2 linked regions of the Cryptosporangium arvum DSM 44712 genome follow. The protein of the gene in region 2 interacts with the protein of the main gene of each other region in a pairwise test. Links are inferred from orthologs where the notes say so. Each region holds a gene or a part of one and is shown on either strand. Other genes may lie near its edges.

Region 1 (5,304 bases), 5.3 Mb from region 2 along the record:
GATGCGGCGACGCAGTCGGGGCGGGCCGGCCACCAGGTACACCAGCGCGAAGGCCGGCAGGACGAGGAACGCTTGGAGCATCTTGGTGAGGAAACCGAAGCCCAGCGCCGACCCGGCCAACAGCAGCCAGCCCGTGCGTCCGGACTCCACCGCACGCACCATGGCGTAGCCACCGGCCACCAGCAGCAGCGTCAGCAGAGCGTCCGGGTTGTTGAAGCGGAACATCAGCACGGCGACCGGTGTGAGCGCCAGCGCGGCCCCGGCGAAGAGGCCGGCCGCGTGGCCGAACCACCGTTTCACGGCGGCGTAGAGGAGCCCCACCGCGGCGACGCCCATCAGGGCCTGCGGCACGAGCATGCTCCAGCTGTTGAAGCCGAACAGCCGGCCGGACAGGCCCATCACCCAGAGGGAGGCGGGCGGCTTGTCGACCGTGATGTAGTTCGCGCTGTCCAACGAGCCGAACAACAGGGCCTTCCAGCTCCGCGTACCGGCCTGCACCGCGGCGGCGTAGAACTCGTTGGCATAGCCGGACGCGGAGAGGTTCCAGAGGTAGAGCACGGCCGTGCCGAGCAGCAGCACGAGCACCGAGAGCCGGCGGGCCGGAAACGTCCGGCCCGCAGGCCGGACGGCGCGTAGCGGTTCGGGCCGGGAGAGGGTGGCGGTCATGCCTCGACGATCGGCGGCCGCCCTGATGTGCTCCGGTGAATCCGCTGAGCGGATCCTGTGAACGTCGGAACCGGTCAAGCCGGAGTGGCGACGGCCTTCCGGGCGGAGTCGATCGTGGCCGAGCCGATCACCACGTCGCCCTCGTACAGCACGACGGCCTGGCCGGCCGCGACGCCCCGCGCGGGCGTGTGCAGCCGGACGACCCAGCGCCCGCCGTCGGGGACCGCGGTGGCCGGGAAGGTCTGGCCGTGGGCCCGCAGCTGAGCGACGCACTCGAACGGCTCGGTGCGCTCGCCGTTCGTCCAGACCGGGCGCACACCGACGACCTCGTCGACGTCGAGCGCCTCGGCCGGGCCGACGCGGACGGTGTTCTCGACCGGCGAGATGTCGAGGACGTAGCGGGGCTTGCCGTCGGCGGCCGGCCGGCCCAGCTTGAGGCCACGGCGCTGGCCGATCGTGTACGCGTAGGCACCCTCGTGACTGCCGAGCACCTCACCGGTCTCCGCGTCGACGATGTCACCGGGGGCCTCCCCCAGCGACTTGCGGAGGAAGCCGGCCGTGTCGCCGTCGGGGATGAAGCAGATGTCGTGCGAATCGGGCTTCTCCGCGACGCCGAGCCCGCGGCGGGCGGCCTCGAGCCGGACCTCCGCCTTCGTCGAGTCGCCGAGCGGGAACATCGCGTGGGCGAGCTGGTCGGGCCGCAGCACCGCGAGGACGTAGGACTGGTCCTTGCCGAAATCGACCGAGCGCCGCAGCTCGAGCCCGCTCAACCGGGCGTGGTGGCCGGTCACCACGGCGTCGAAGCCGAGGGCCAGCGCCCGGTCGAGCACGGCTTCGAACTTGATCTTCTCGTTGCACCGCAGACACGGGTTCGGCGTGCGCCCGGCCGCGTACTCGGCCACGAAGTCGTCGACGACGTCGCGGCCGAACTCGTCGGCCATCGCCCAGACGTAGAACGGGATACCGATGACGTCGGCCGCGCGGGCGGCGTCCCGGGAGTCTTCGACCGTGCAGCAGCCACGGGCGCCGAGCCGGTGCTGCTGCGGCGACGGCGAGAGCGCCAGGTGGACGCCGGTGACGTCGTGACCGGCCTCGGCCGCGCGGGCAGCCGCCACCGCGGAGTCGACTCCGCCGGACATCGCCGCCAGGACACGCATCGCTACCGCTCCTCCGAATTGGTTGCTCGATACGAGCGTACCGGGGGCGGCGGACCGCTCAGTCGGGCCGGACCGACCGGGGCCGGACATCGGTGACGAGCCCGTACTCCACCGCGTCGTCCGCGGTGAGGAACCGTCCCCGGCGGAAGTCGCCGACCACGTCGTCCAGGGGCTTGCCGGTGAGTTCGGCCACCCGGGCGTGGAGCGAGTCGACCAGCTTCTGATTGGCCGCGGCCTCACCGGCGAGTTCTCCCGCGGTGCCGGTGATGTTCGGCAGCGACGGGTCCGCGAGGCGGAACCGCGCGTGCGGGTGGGCGTAGCGCTCGGCGACCGCGGTGAGCAGGGCCAGGCTGCCGCCACCGAGCTCGCCGACCACCAGCGCGTGTACCGGGACGACGAGTGCGTCCAGCGTGTCCACCAGTGTCCAGACCGCGGTGAGATCAGCGTTTCCGCTGTTCAGGCGCAGCGCCACCGGTCGCTGGGTGCGGGTGTCGAGCAGCAGCAGCCGGCTCGCGACCCGGCTCGCGACGTCGGCATCGATCGGGCCGTTGATCTGCACGATGCGTTGATCGAGGAGCCGGTCCTCCCAGAGCTCACGGACGTCCTCGGCCGGCGGCTGCGGCGGCGCGGACGGAGGCATCGGCGGGAAGGTCGGCCGCGGCGGCTCCGGGGACGGCGGCTGCGGCGGCTGCCAGTTCGGCGGGCGCCACTCGGGGTTGCCCGGCTCCCAGGGCCGGGGTCGTTCGGGCGGAAACCAGGTTGCGGACGACATACGAATCACCACCGTCGTGAAGGACGTGCGGGTCGGTCGCCCCCGGGCGGGGGCACCGGTGCTGCATACGGACGCTCCGGAGCGGGCGATGTCGGCGCGGGGTCGTCCGGCTCCGAACCCAGCCGCGCCGCCGGCCGCAGCGGCACACCCGGTCCCGGCACACCCGGTCCCGGCACACCCGGTCCCGGCACACCCGGCACCGGCACACCCGGCACCGGCACACCCGGCACCGGCGAACCCCGCTCCGGCGCAACCGGATACGCGACCGGATTCGCCGCCGGGCGCAGATACGGCAGACCGGGCGCATCGAACCGGAGCGCGACATCCAGGCGGCCGCCGAGAGCTTCGGCGTAGCGCTCGAGCGTCGACATCCGCGGGTCGACGTCACCGGCCTCCAGCCGCGCGACCGTCGACTGGGAGGTGCCCATGCGTGCGGCGATCTCGGTCTGCGAGAGCCCCGCGGCGCGGCGGTGGTCAGCGAGCGCGCTCACCGTCTCGCGCCGACGCCGCAGCGCCGCCTCCCGGAACCCCGGCAGCCGGGGCAACTCCTCGCTCATATCAAGAACGGTATCTCTGATATGAGATAAGCGCACTCCGCCGACAGCGAACGGCAACCGCGCGAGGTTCAGGCCTTGCGGACGGCGCCGGCGCGACGAGCGCGCTCCACGACTCCGCCGATTGCGCTGACCAGCGCGTCCACGTCCTCGCTCGTCGACGTGTGCCCCAGCGAGAACCGCAACGAGCCGCGCGCCCGCTCGACCCCCGACCCCATCGCGACGAGCACGTGGCTGGGTTGCGCCACACCGGCCGAGCACGCCGACCCGGTCGAGCACTCGATGCCGCGCGCGTCCAGCAGCATCAGCAGCGCATCGCCCTCGCAGCCGGGGAACGAGAAGTGCGCGTTGCCGGGCAGGCGCGAGGGCCCGGACGCAGGTCCGTTCAGCACCGCGTCGGGCACTTCCTCGAGCAGCCGGGACACGAGCGAGTCCCGGAGTGAGGCCACCCGCGCCGCGTAGGACGCCCGGGCCTTCGTCACGGACTCCACCGCCACCGCGAACGCGACGATCGCCGGCGTATCGAGCGTGCCGGACCGCACGTCCCGCTCCTGGCCGCCGCCGTGCAGCAGCGGCACGCACGGCACGTCCCGGCCGAGCAGCAGGGCCCCGACGCCGAGCGGACCGCCGACCTTGTGCCCGGTGAGCGTCAACGCGTCCACTCCGGACGTACCGAAGTCGACCGGCACCTGGCCGACGGCCTGCACCGCGTCGCTGTGGAACGGTACGCCGGCGGCCCGGCTGATCGCTGCCAGCTCGGTGATCGGCTGCACGGTGCCGACCTCGTTGTTCGCCCACATGACGCTGACCAGCGCGACCGTGTCGCCGTGCCGCTCGAGGGCCTCGGCCAGCACCGACGGGGCCACGCAGCCGGCGTCGTCCACCGGGAGGAACTCGGCCGTGGCGCCCTCGTGCTGGGCCAGCCACTCGACGGCGTCGAGCACCGCGTGGTGTTCGACCGCGGAGGTCAGGACGACCGTGCGACGCGGATCGGCGTCGCGACGCGCCCAGAAGATGCCCTTGACAGCAAGATTGTCACTTTCGGTGCCGCCGCCGGTGAACAGCACCTCGGACGGGCGGGCACCCAGCGCGGCCGCGAGCCGCTCCCGGGCCTCCTCGACCGCGCGACGGGCCCGGCGCCCCGCCGCGTGCAGCGAGGACGGGTTGCCGACAGCGCCCAGCGCACCGGTGAGCGCGGCGACCGCCTCCGGCAGCATCGGCGTGGTCGCCGCGTGATCGAGGTACACCATGACGGCGTTCAGCCTATCCGGCGCGACCGGAGCGCCGGGGCCACCCGGGACGTCACGGCGCGGACCGCAGGCGCAGGCGCGGCGCGACCAGAACACCGACGACGGCGATGCCCACCATCGCGACGTCGATCGCACCGATCGCGGTCGACATCCCGAACGCACCCGCGGTCGCGGCGGCCACCAGCACACCACCGAAGCCGATCGTCAGCGAGCTGGTCAGCGCGTCGGAGATCTGCAGGCTGGCGCTGTTGCGGCCGCGGTCGGCGTCGGTGGAGTTCTCCAGCAGCAGCACCGACAGCGACGGCATCACCAACCCCATGCCGATCCCCCCGAAGATCCAGGCCGGGAACGCCACCCACGCCGAGCCCGGCACCCAGGCCACGACCGCCATCGACGAGCTCGCGATGCCGACGGCGACCATGCCGGTCCCGACCGCCACCGAGCGCGGCAGGTTCGGGTAGCGCCCCTGCAACCAGGACGCGCCCGACCAGCCGAGCGCGCCGAACGTCAGCGGAAGACCGGCGGCGACCGCGCTCCAGCCGTGCACCGAGCTGAGCGTCAGCGGCACCAACGTGTCCACCGCGAAGAACGAACCGGCCGCCAGCCCACGCATCAGCACCACGGCCGGCAGCCCGGCGGCCGCGGACGCCACTCCCACCGGCAGCAGCCGCCGCACGGCCACCACGACCGACACCAGGCCGACCAGCGCGACCGGGATCGCGACGAGGTCCAGCCGCTCCCCGGCCAGCTGCAACAGCACCACGCCGACGCCGGCCAGCAGCGCGTAGGGCCAGCGGGCCGCCGCACCGCCGCGGTAGGCGTTGGACGGCGGCGCCGGAACCGGCGCGGCAGCCGCGGACGGCGCTCGCCGCAGCCCGGGGACGATCAGCAGCGCGCCCAGGATC
Region 2 (7,597 bases):
GCCCGGCGGTTGTTCCGGCCTCCGGTACCAGCTTTTCTTCGACGAGCGCTCGCTCGACGGTGACACGATTCTCGACTTCAGTGGTGTCGAGGTCGCGGTGGACCGGATGAGCAAGCCCTACCTGGGCGGGGCGACGATCGACTTCGTCGACACGATCGAGAAGCAGGGCTTCACGATCGACAACCCCAACGCGACCGGGTCCTGCGCCTGCGGCGACTCGTTCCACTGAGTATCTAGCTTTTCGCGGCGGCGCTCACCAGTGGTGGGCGCCGTTTCGTGTGCATTAGGCTGTTCGCCGTTTGCGTTTTCCGGGTAATCCCGGTGCCCTCGCTGTTTACCCCGGATGGAGACAACCCCGGATGAAAATCGCCGTCACCGGGTCGATCGCGACCGATCATCTGATGCACTTCCCGGGTCGGTTCGCCACCCAGCTGATGCCCGATCAGCTCGACCGCGTCTCGCTGTCTTTCCTGGTCGACGACCTGGTCGTCCGGCGGGGCGGGGTGGCTGCCAACATCGCGTTCGGGATGGGGCAGCTCGGGCTGCGCGGCATCCTGGTCGGCGCGGTCGGCAACGACTTCGCCGACTACCGCTCCTGGCTGGAGCGCCACGGTGTCGACTGCGACTCCGTGCACGTCTCCGAGTACGCGCACACGTCTCGCTTCGTCTGCACCACCGACGACGACATGTGCCAGATCGCGTCGTTCTACGCGGGCGCGATGAGCGAGGCACGCAACATCGAGCTCGGGCCGATCGACGAGCGCGTCGGAGGGCTCGACCTGGTGCTGATCGGCGCCAACGACCCGGAGGCCATGGTCCGCCACACGGCCGAGTGCCGGCAGCGGGGGCTGCGCTTCGCCGCCGACCCGTCGCAGCAGCTCGCCCGCATGACCGGCGACCAGACGCGTCAGCTCATCGACGGCGCCGCGTTCCTGTTCACCAACGAGTACGAGAAGACGCTCCTGGAGAACAAGACCGGTTACTCCGAGGACGAGCTGCTCGACCGGGTCGAGATCCGGGTCACCACGCTCGGCAAGGACGGCGTCGAGATCGTCGGCCGGGGCATCGAGCGGATCCACGTGGAGTGCGCCACCGAGGCGGCGAAGGCCGACCCGACCGGCGTCGGCGACGGGTTCCGCGCCGGGTTCCTCACCGCGCTGTCGTGGGGGCTGGAGCTGCGGCGGGCGGCCGAGGTGGGCAACCTGCTCGCCACCTACGTGCTCGAGACCGTCGGTACGCAGGAGTACTCGGTCGACACGACCGAGTTCGTTAAGCGCCTCGGCGGCGACTACGGCGACCTCGCCGCCGAGCAGGTCGCCTCGTACCTCTAGTCGGCGGCCCGCTGAGAACGACGCTGCCGAGCGGGCAGCGTCGCCCTCAGCGGGCTCCAGGTCAGAGCAACAACTACTGCACCCGGCGGACGTCGTGAGCCGTGCCGTCGGAGCCCAGGTACTCGTGCGACTTCAAGCGGCACCAGGCCGGGACGTCGTTCCGGGCGGCCGGATCGTCGGCGAGGACACGGACGACCCCGCCGACCTCCACCTCGCCGATGCGCCTGGCCAGGTGGATCACCGGGAGCGGGCAGCGCAGGCCCAGGCAGTCGAGAATGAGATCCGGCGTCACAGCCCGGTCACCCCCGCGGTGGCGCGCAGCTCGGCGACGATCGCCGGCAGTTCGGTGAGGAACCGCTCCACCTCGGCCCCGGTGGTGCCGGAGTGCAGCGACACCCGCACGTTGCCGTGGCTGAGCACGCCCATCGCCTCGAGCACGTGCGACGGGGAGAGCGTCGAGGACGTGCACGACGACCCGGACGACACCGCGAACCCCCGCGCGTCCAGCGCGTGCAGCAGCGCCTCACCGTCCACGTAGAGGCACGAGAACGTGACCAGGTTCGGCAGCCGGTCGACCGGGTCACCCACCACCTCGACGTCCGGCACGGTGGCCGCCACCCGTTCCCGGATGCGATCGACGAGCGGGCCGAGCCGTGCGGCCTCGGCGGCGGCGTCGGCGTGGACCGCGCGCAGCGAGGCGGCGGCCGCGACGATCGCCGGCAGGTTCGACGCCCCCGCGAAACGGCCGCGCTCCCGTTCGTCGGCGGGGTACGGCGTGGTCCAGCGCGTGCCGGTACGCACGACGAGGACGCCCACCCCGGCCGGGCCGCCCCACTTCCGCGCGCTCCCGGACATCAACGACCAGCCGCCCGGCACCGGCGCCCGGCCCAGCGTCTGAGCGGCGTCCACGAAGAGGGGAACGCCCGCCGAGGCGCACGCCGCCGCGACCTCGGAGACCGGTTGCGCGGTGCCGACCTCGTGGTTCGCGCTCATCAGCGCGGCCAGCGCGACCCCGGGCGCGCGGACCGCTTCGGCGAAGGCCGACGTGGACACTCGGCCCGCGCGGTCCACTCCCACCGGTACGGACGTACCGGTCGTTCCCGCGGCCTGCTGGGCCGCGTCGTGCTGTTCGGCCGCGTGGAGCACGGCCGAGTGCTCGACCGCCGAGTGGACGAACACCGAGCCGGCCCGGCGCCGCCCGGCCAGCCCGCCGAGCACGGCGAGGTGAGCGGCCACCGTGCCGTTCGCGCAGAACGTGACCTCGTCCGGGCGCGCGCCGATCACCTCGGCGACCACGGCCCTGGCGGCGTCGAGCAGTTGCCCGGCCCGCCTGGCCTCGGTGTACAGGCGGGCCGGATCGGCCCAGCCGTCCTCGAGCGCGGCCGCGAGCGCCTGTTTGGCCACCGGGTGGAGAGGCACGGCCGTGGCAGCGTCGAAGTACGTCCGTATTGGTGGTACCGGCTGGTCGGACACGGATCGAAACGCTACCCCCGGCGCGTCGGCGACCCCTGCGGGTCCGCGTCTCGGGGGTCCAGTAGTCTACGTTCGGTCGAAGGGATTGAGACCCGACTCAAGCAGGTCGTCGGGCGCCGATGAGGAGGGCGACTGGTGGGGGCAAACCCGTCAGCGAGTGCCGAGCGTCGTAGTCGGCGTTCTCGGGCCGGGCGCATCGTCGCTGTCACCGGCATTGCCGGGGCGTCGGCGCTGCTGCTGTCCGGCTGCTCCACCGAGGAAGTGCTCCGGTTCGGGTGGCCCAAGGGCATCACCCCACAGGCCGAGCAGATGATGGACCTCTGGACCGGCTCGGTCATCGCCGCGCTCGCCGTCGGAGTGTTCGTCTGGGGCCTGATCTTCTGGGCGGTCATCCGCTACCGCAAGAAGAGCGACGAACTGCCGGTGCAGACGCGGTTCAACCTGCCGATCGAGATCCTGTACACGGCGGTCCCGTTCCTGATCATCGCGGTGCTCTTCTACTACACCGCGATCGTCCAGACGTACGTGGACAAGCAGAAGGCCAACCCGGACGTCACGGTCTCGGTCGTCGCTTTCAAGTGGAACTGGCAGTTCCTCTACCCGGAGGAGCTCGACACCGATCGGCAGCCGATCGGCACCGTCGGGTCCACCGAGGAGATCCCGGTGCTGGTCGTGCCGACCGGCCAGCGGATCCGGTTCGTCGAGACGTCGAACGACGTCATCCACTCCTTCTGGGTGCCGGCGCTGCTGTTCAAGCGCGACGTGGTCCCGGGGCGGACGAACTCGTTCGAAGCGACGATCAACTCCGGTGAAGAGGGTGCGTACGTCGGCCGGTGCGCCGAGCTGTGCGGCACCTACCACGCCAACATGAACTTCGAGCTCCGGGCGGTCACGCCGGAGAAGTTCGACCAGTTCATCGAAGCGAAGAAGACCGGGGCGTCGACCCACGACGCGTTGCAGCAGATCGGTGAGTCGCCCGTCGCCACCACGACGACGCCGTTCAACACCGACCGCACCGCGCGTCAGCCGAGCTAGGAGAAGCGGCAATGAAGAGCGAATCCAGGATCTTCAACCTGCTCGCCCTGTTCCTGTTCGCGATGGCGGCGGTGTACGGCGTCTGGACGTCGAAGATCGACGAGGGCACCGAGTGGGTCGGCGTGGTCGCGCTGATCCTGTCGGGTCTGCTGTGCGGCATGTGTGGTCAGTTCTTCTCGCTCGTCGCCCGGCGCATCGAGCCCCGGCCGGAGGACCGGTCGGACGCGGAGATCTCCGAGGGCGCCGGTGACCTGGGCTTCTTCAGCCCGGGCAGCTACTGGCCGTTCGGCATCGCGGTGGCCGCGAGCATCGCCGGCCTGGGTGTCGCGTACTGGTTCCCGTGGCTGATCGCCCTCGGCGTCATCGCGGTCCTGTTCGCCGTGACGGGCCTGCTTTTCGAGTACTACACCCGCACGGGCGAGCACTGATCGAGCGCTAGCGAGAAAGCCGGCCCCCCCGCAGGGGGGCCGGCTTTTTTTGTTCGAACGTGGAGCCCGCTCAGGGCGACGCGGGCAGCCGAGCGCGCCGACGACGTGACCTTTGGCCTGCTGTCCGGCGTCGGCGCGCTCGCCTGTCAGCGTCGTCCTGAGCGGGCCGCCCTCAGGCAGCGTGTTGGGCGGCCCAGGCGAGTTCGGCGGCGGAGCGGACGACCGCTTGCTGGTCGGGGGTGAGGTAGGGCTCGACGACCGGAGCGAGCTGGGCGTAGAGGCCCAGTGCGGCTCGGCAGGAGTCGGGGAGCTGCTCGCCCCGCAGCCCCAGGGCGGCGTCCTGCGAGCGGCGCCACGACGGCCCCATGGCGTCGGCGACCAGGTCGAACAGCCGGTGCTCGCTGTCGTACAGGATCCGGTGGTGCACGGCGGCGACCACGGGTAAGCGGGTGGCCAGGCGGTTGCGCGTCACGGCGGCGGACGTGCGCCGCCCCGCGGCCAGCGAACCCACCAGGCGTTGCACGACCTCGGCCCGCCCGGTCATCTGCCCGGCGATCCAGGCCCGGCGGGGCCCCTCGATGTCCGACCAGCGCCACGCCCCGGCCTCGGCGACGAGTTCGTTCGCGGTGCCCTCGGCGTCGTGCAGGATCACCGCGCCGCGCCAGCCGGGAACCGTGCTCCCGGCGAGCTTGGGATCGGCGAACGAGACCCGCACCGCATCTCCGGTACGCCAGGACACCGACATGAGCAGGCCACCGAGCTGCCGGTGGGTGTACTCCGGCCCGCTCCCCAGCGCCACCAGATCGACGTCGCTGTGCTCGTGGGCATCGCCGCGGCTCTGGCTACCGAGCAGCACGACGCCGGAGGTTCCGGCAGCAACGAGCTCTGCGACGGTCGCCGCCACCGCGGCGGCAACCCGCGGGGGGAGAGGGGGCGGCACGGGCTAAGTGTCCCATCGGGTCCGGTCTGACGGAACGTTTCGTCAGCATTTCTTCACGCACTGTTGTCTCGTGGCCGTGTGCTGTTCGCACGCGGCTCACCTGCGGCAACGGTAAACCGAGCCGGTTGCCGCAGCGAGCGCGTGCAAACGTTGTGTTGGTCACGCGAGGGCGCTCAGCCCTGGGTGGCGACGGCGATCCAGCGGTCCAGCGCGGTGCCGGCGGAGCCGGAGTCGATCGACGTGGCGGCCTTCTCCAGACCGGCCCGCAGCGAGGCCTCCAGGCCCCCGGAGAAGCCGTCGTAGGCCGCGATACCGGCGGCGGCGTTGAGGACGACAGCGTCGCGTACCGGGCCGCGGTCGCCGGCCAGGACGGATCGGGCGACCTTCGCGTTGAACGCCGCGTCGGCGCCCCGGAGGTCCTCCCGGGCGGCCCGTGGGATCCCGAGGTCGGCGGCGTCCAGCACGGTCTCGGTGACCGAACCGTCGGCGACGACCCAGAGCCGGGTCGGCGCGGTGGTGGTGAACTCGTCCAGGCCGTCCTCGCCCCGCATCACCACGGCGGAGGCGCCCCGCTGCGCGAAGACCTCGGCCATCACCGGAGCCATCCGCAGGTTCGCGCAGCCCACCGCGCTGGCCCGGACCCGGCCGGGGTTGGTGAGCGGCCCGAGGAAGTTGAAGAACGTCGGGACGCCCATCTCTTTCCGCGGGACGCCGGCGTGGCGCATCCCGGGGTGGTAGATCGGCGCGAAGCAGAACGCGATCCCGGCCTCGCGGACGCACACCGACGCCAGCTCAGGCGTCATCGAGATCGGGACGCCGAGGTACTCCAGCAGGTCGGCGGCGCCGGTGCTGCTGGAAGCGGCCCGGTTGCCGTGCTTCACGACGGGAATGCCGGCGCCGGCCACCACGATCGCGGCCATCGTCGAGATGTTGACGGTGTGGGCCTGGTCCCCGCCGGTACCGACGATGTCGACCGCGTCCGGCGAGACGTCGATCGGCGTCGCGGCCGCGAGCATTCCCGCGACCAGCCCGCTGATCTCCGCCGCGGTCTCACCCTTCGAGCGCAGCGCCATCGCGAACGCGGCGATCTGGACCGGGGTGGCGTCGCCGGCCATGATCCTGGACATCGCCCAGCTGGTCTGCTCGGGCGCCAGCGCCTCGCGGGCCAGCAGCGTGTTGAGCAGCGAAGGCCAGGTGTGGTTCATCGTGCGACGACGCCCAGCTGTGTGCGCAACACGTCGGCGACGGTGGTGGCCGCGGAGACCGGGTCGAGCGGGTGGGAGAGCACCGCGTCGGCCTCCGACCAGGTCGCGAGCCAGCGGTCGACCTTGCGCGCCAGCACGATACCCACCGGCGGGCAGTCGTCGATCTCGTGCTTGAGCTGGCGGGAGATGCCCATGCCCCCGGTCGGCCACGCCTCGGCGTCGAGCAGGAGGAGGTCGAGCCCACCGGCGTCGGCCAGGCGGACGACCTCGTCGCCCCTGCTCGCCTCGACCCAGGTGATCGGACCGATGTCGGCCGCGGGCCGGCGCCCGACGGCCATCCGGATCCGCTCCCGGACGGCCGCGTCGTCGCTGTAGACGAGAACGGTGGCGGGCGAGGCGTTCGTCATGGTGGGGCTCCCGACGGGCGACGGCTGCGGGGGACGTTGTGAGCGGATCCTAGCGCTGGTCGGTGACCGGCCTGCCCGCCAGCCGGGCGAGGTGCGCGTTGTACGCCTCCAGCGCGTTGTCCTCACCCGTGGTGCGGTCGAGCTGGCGGTCGATGCGTGCCGCGGTGCGCTCGTCCGAGCGGATCCACTGGGTGACGAACGCGGCCAGCATGAGCAGGCTGATCAGGTCGCCGGAGGCCCACAGCAGGCCACCGCCGACCTGCTGATCCATCTCGGGGGAGATCCAGCTCAGGTTCAGGCCCTCGTAGTACGCGGTGGCGATCCGGCCGGCCATCTGCATGATGATCACGCCGAGCACCGCGTGCAGCGGCATCGAGATGATCATCATCAGCGCCCGCGCGGGGTAGGGCCACCGGCCGGGCAGCGGGTCCAGGCCGATCAGCGGCCAGAAGAACAGCGAACCGACGACCATGAAGTGCACGTGCGTGAACTCGTGCAGCCAGGTGCTGGTCAGCGTCGCCGGGTACCAGCCGGAGAGGTACAGCGCGTACGGCGTCGCGATGAAGAACGTGAACGCGATCAGCGGGTGGCTGATGAGCCGGAAGTAGCGGCTGTGGAGGAACTTGAGCAGCCAGCTCTTCGGCTTCGCCGGGAGCGTGCGCAGGGCCAGCGTCACCGGCGCGCCGAGCGCCATCAGGATCGGCCCCACCATGCTCAGCAGCATGTGCTGGATCATGTGCGCGCTGAACAGCGTGTCGTCGTAGGTGCCGAGCCCGGA

What was found. The genes of interacting proteins can lie anywhere in the genome.
Region 1: the proteins of CRYAR_RS09565 (region 2) and CRYAR_RS33610 interact in binary tests that used the Escherichia coli proteins (3 or more experiments, as listed by UniProt). The link is inferred for Cryptosporangium arvum DSM 44712 from one-to-one orthologs.

The regions. Positions count from the first base shown.
Region 1 is NZ_KK073874.1:7,343,126-7,348,429, forward strand. Bases 2,311-5,304 are described here. They hold CRYAR_RS33610 (cysteine desulfurase family protein), read right to left. Parts: upstream 4,400-5,304; coding sequence 3,221-4,399; downstream 2,311-3,220. Other genes in these bases: CRYAR_RS33600 (ATP-dependent Clp protease proteolytic subunit), read right to left, coding at 2,311-2,463; CRYAR_RS49230 (helix-turn-helix domain-containing protein), read right to left, coding at 2,601-3,152; CRYAR_RS33615 (MFS transporter), read right to left, coding at 4,452-5,304. Also shown: CRYAR_RS33590 (glycosyltransferase family 39 protein), read right to left, coding at 1-666; tRNA 2-thiouridine(34) synthase MnmA, read right to left, coding at 741-1,823; more of CRYAR_RS33600, read right to left, coding at 1,882-2,310. UniProt on the Escherichia coli protein: Master enzyme that delivers sulfur to a number of partners involved in Fe-S cluster assembly, tRNA modification or cofactor biosynthesis. Catalyzes the removal of elemental sulfur from cysteine to produce alanine.
Region 2 is NZ_KK073874.1:2,057,500-2,065,096, forward strand. The notes cover bases 15-2,990. They hold CRYAR_RS09565 (sulfurtransferase TusA family protein), read right to left. Parts: upstream 1,624-2,990; coding sequence 1,405-1,623; downstream 15-1,404. Other genes in these bases: CRYAR_RS09555 (HesB/IscA family protein), read left to right, coding at 15-229; CRYAR_RS09560 (carbohydrate kinase family protein), read left to right, coding at 360-1,331; CRYAR_RS09570 (cysteine desulfurase family protein), read right to left, coding at 1,620-2,804; ctaC (aa3-type cytochrome oxidase subunit II), read left to right, coding at 2,940-2,990. Also shown: more of CRYAR_RS09555, read left to right, coding at 1-14; more of ctaC, read left to right, coding at 2,991-3,839; CRYAR_RS09580 (cytochrome c oxidase subunit 4), read left to right, coding at 3,851-4,267; CRYAR_RS09585 (nucleotidyltransferase domain-containing protein), read right to left, coding at 4,440-5,207; trpD (anthranilate phosphoribosyltransferase), read right to left, coding at 5,381-6,412; CRYAR_RS09595 (hypothetical protein), read right to left, coding at 6,409-6,819; CRYAR_RS09600 (cytochrome c oxidase assembly protein), read right to left, coding at 6,869-7,597. UniProt on the Escherichia coli protein: Sulfur carrier protein involved in sulfur trafficking in the cell. Part of a sulfur-relay system required for 2-thiolation during synthesis of 2-thiouridine of the modified wobble base 5-methylaminomethyl-2-thiouridine (mnm(5)s(2)U) in tRNA.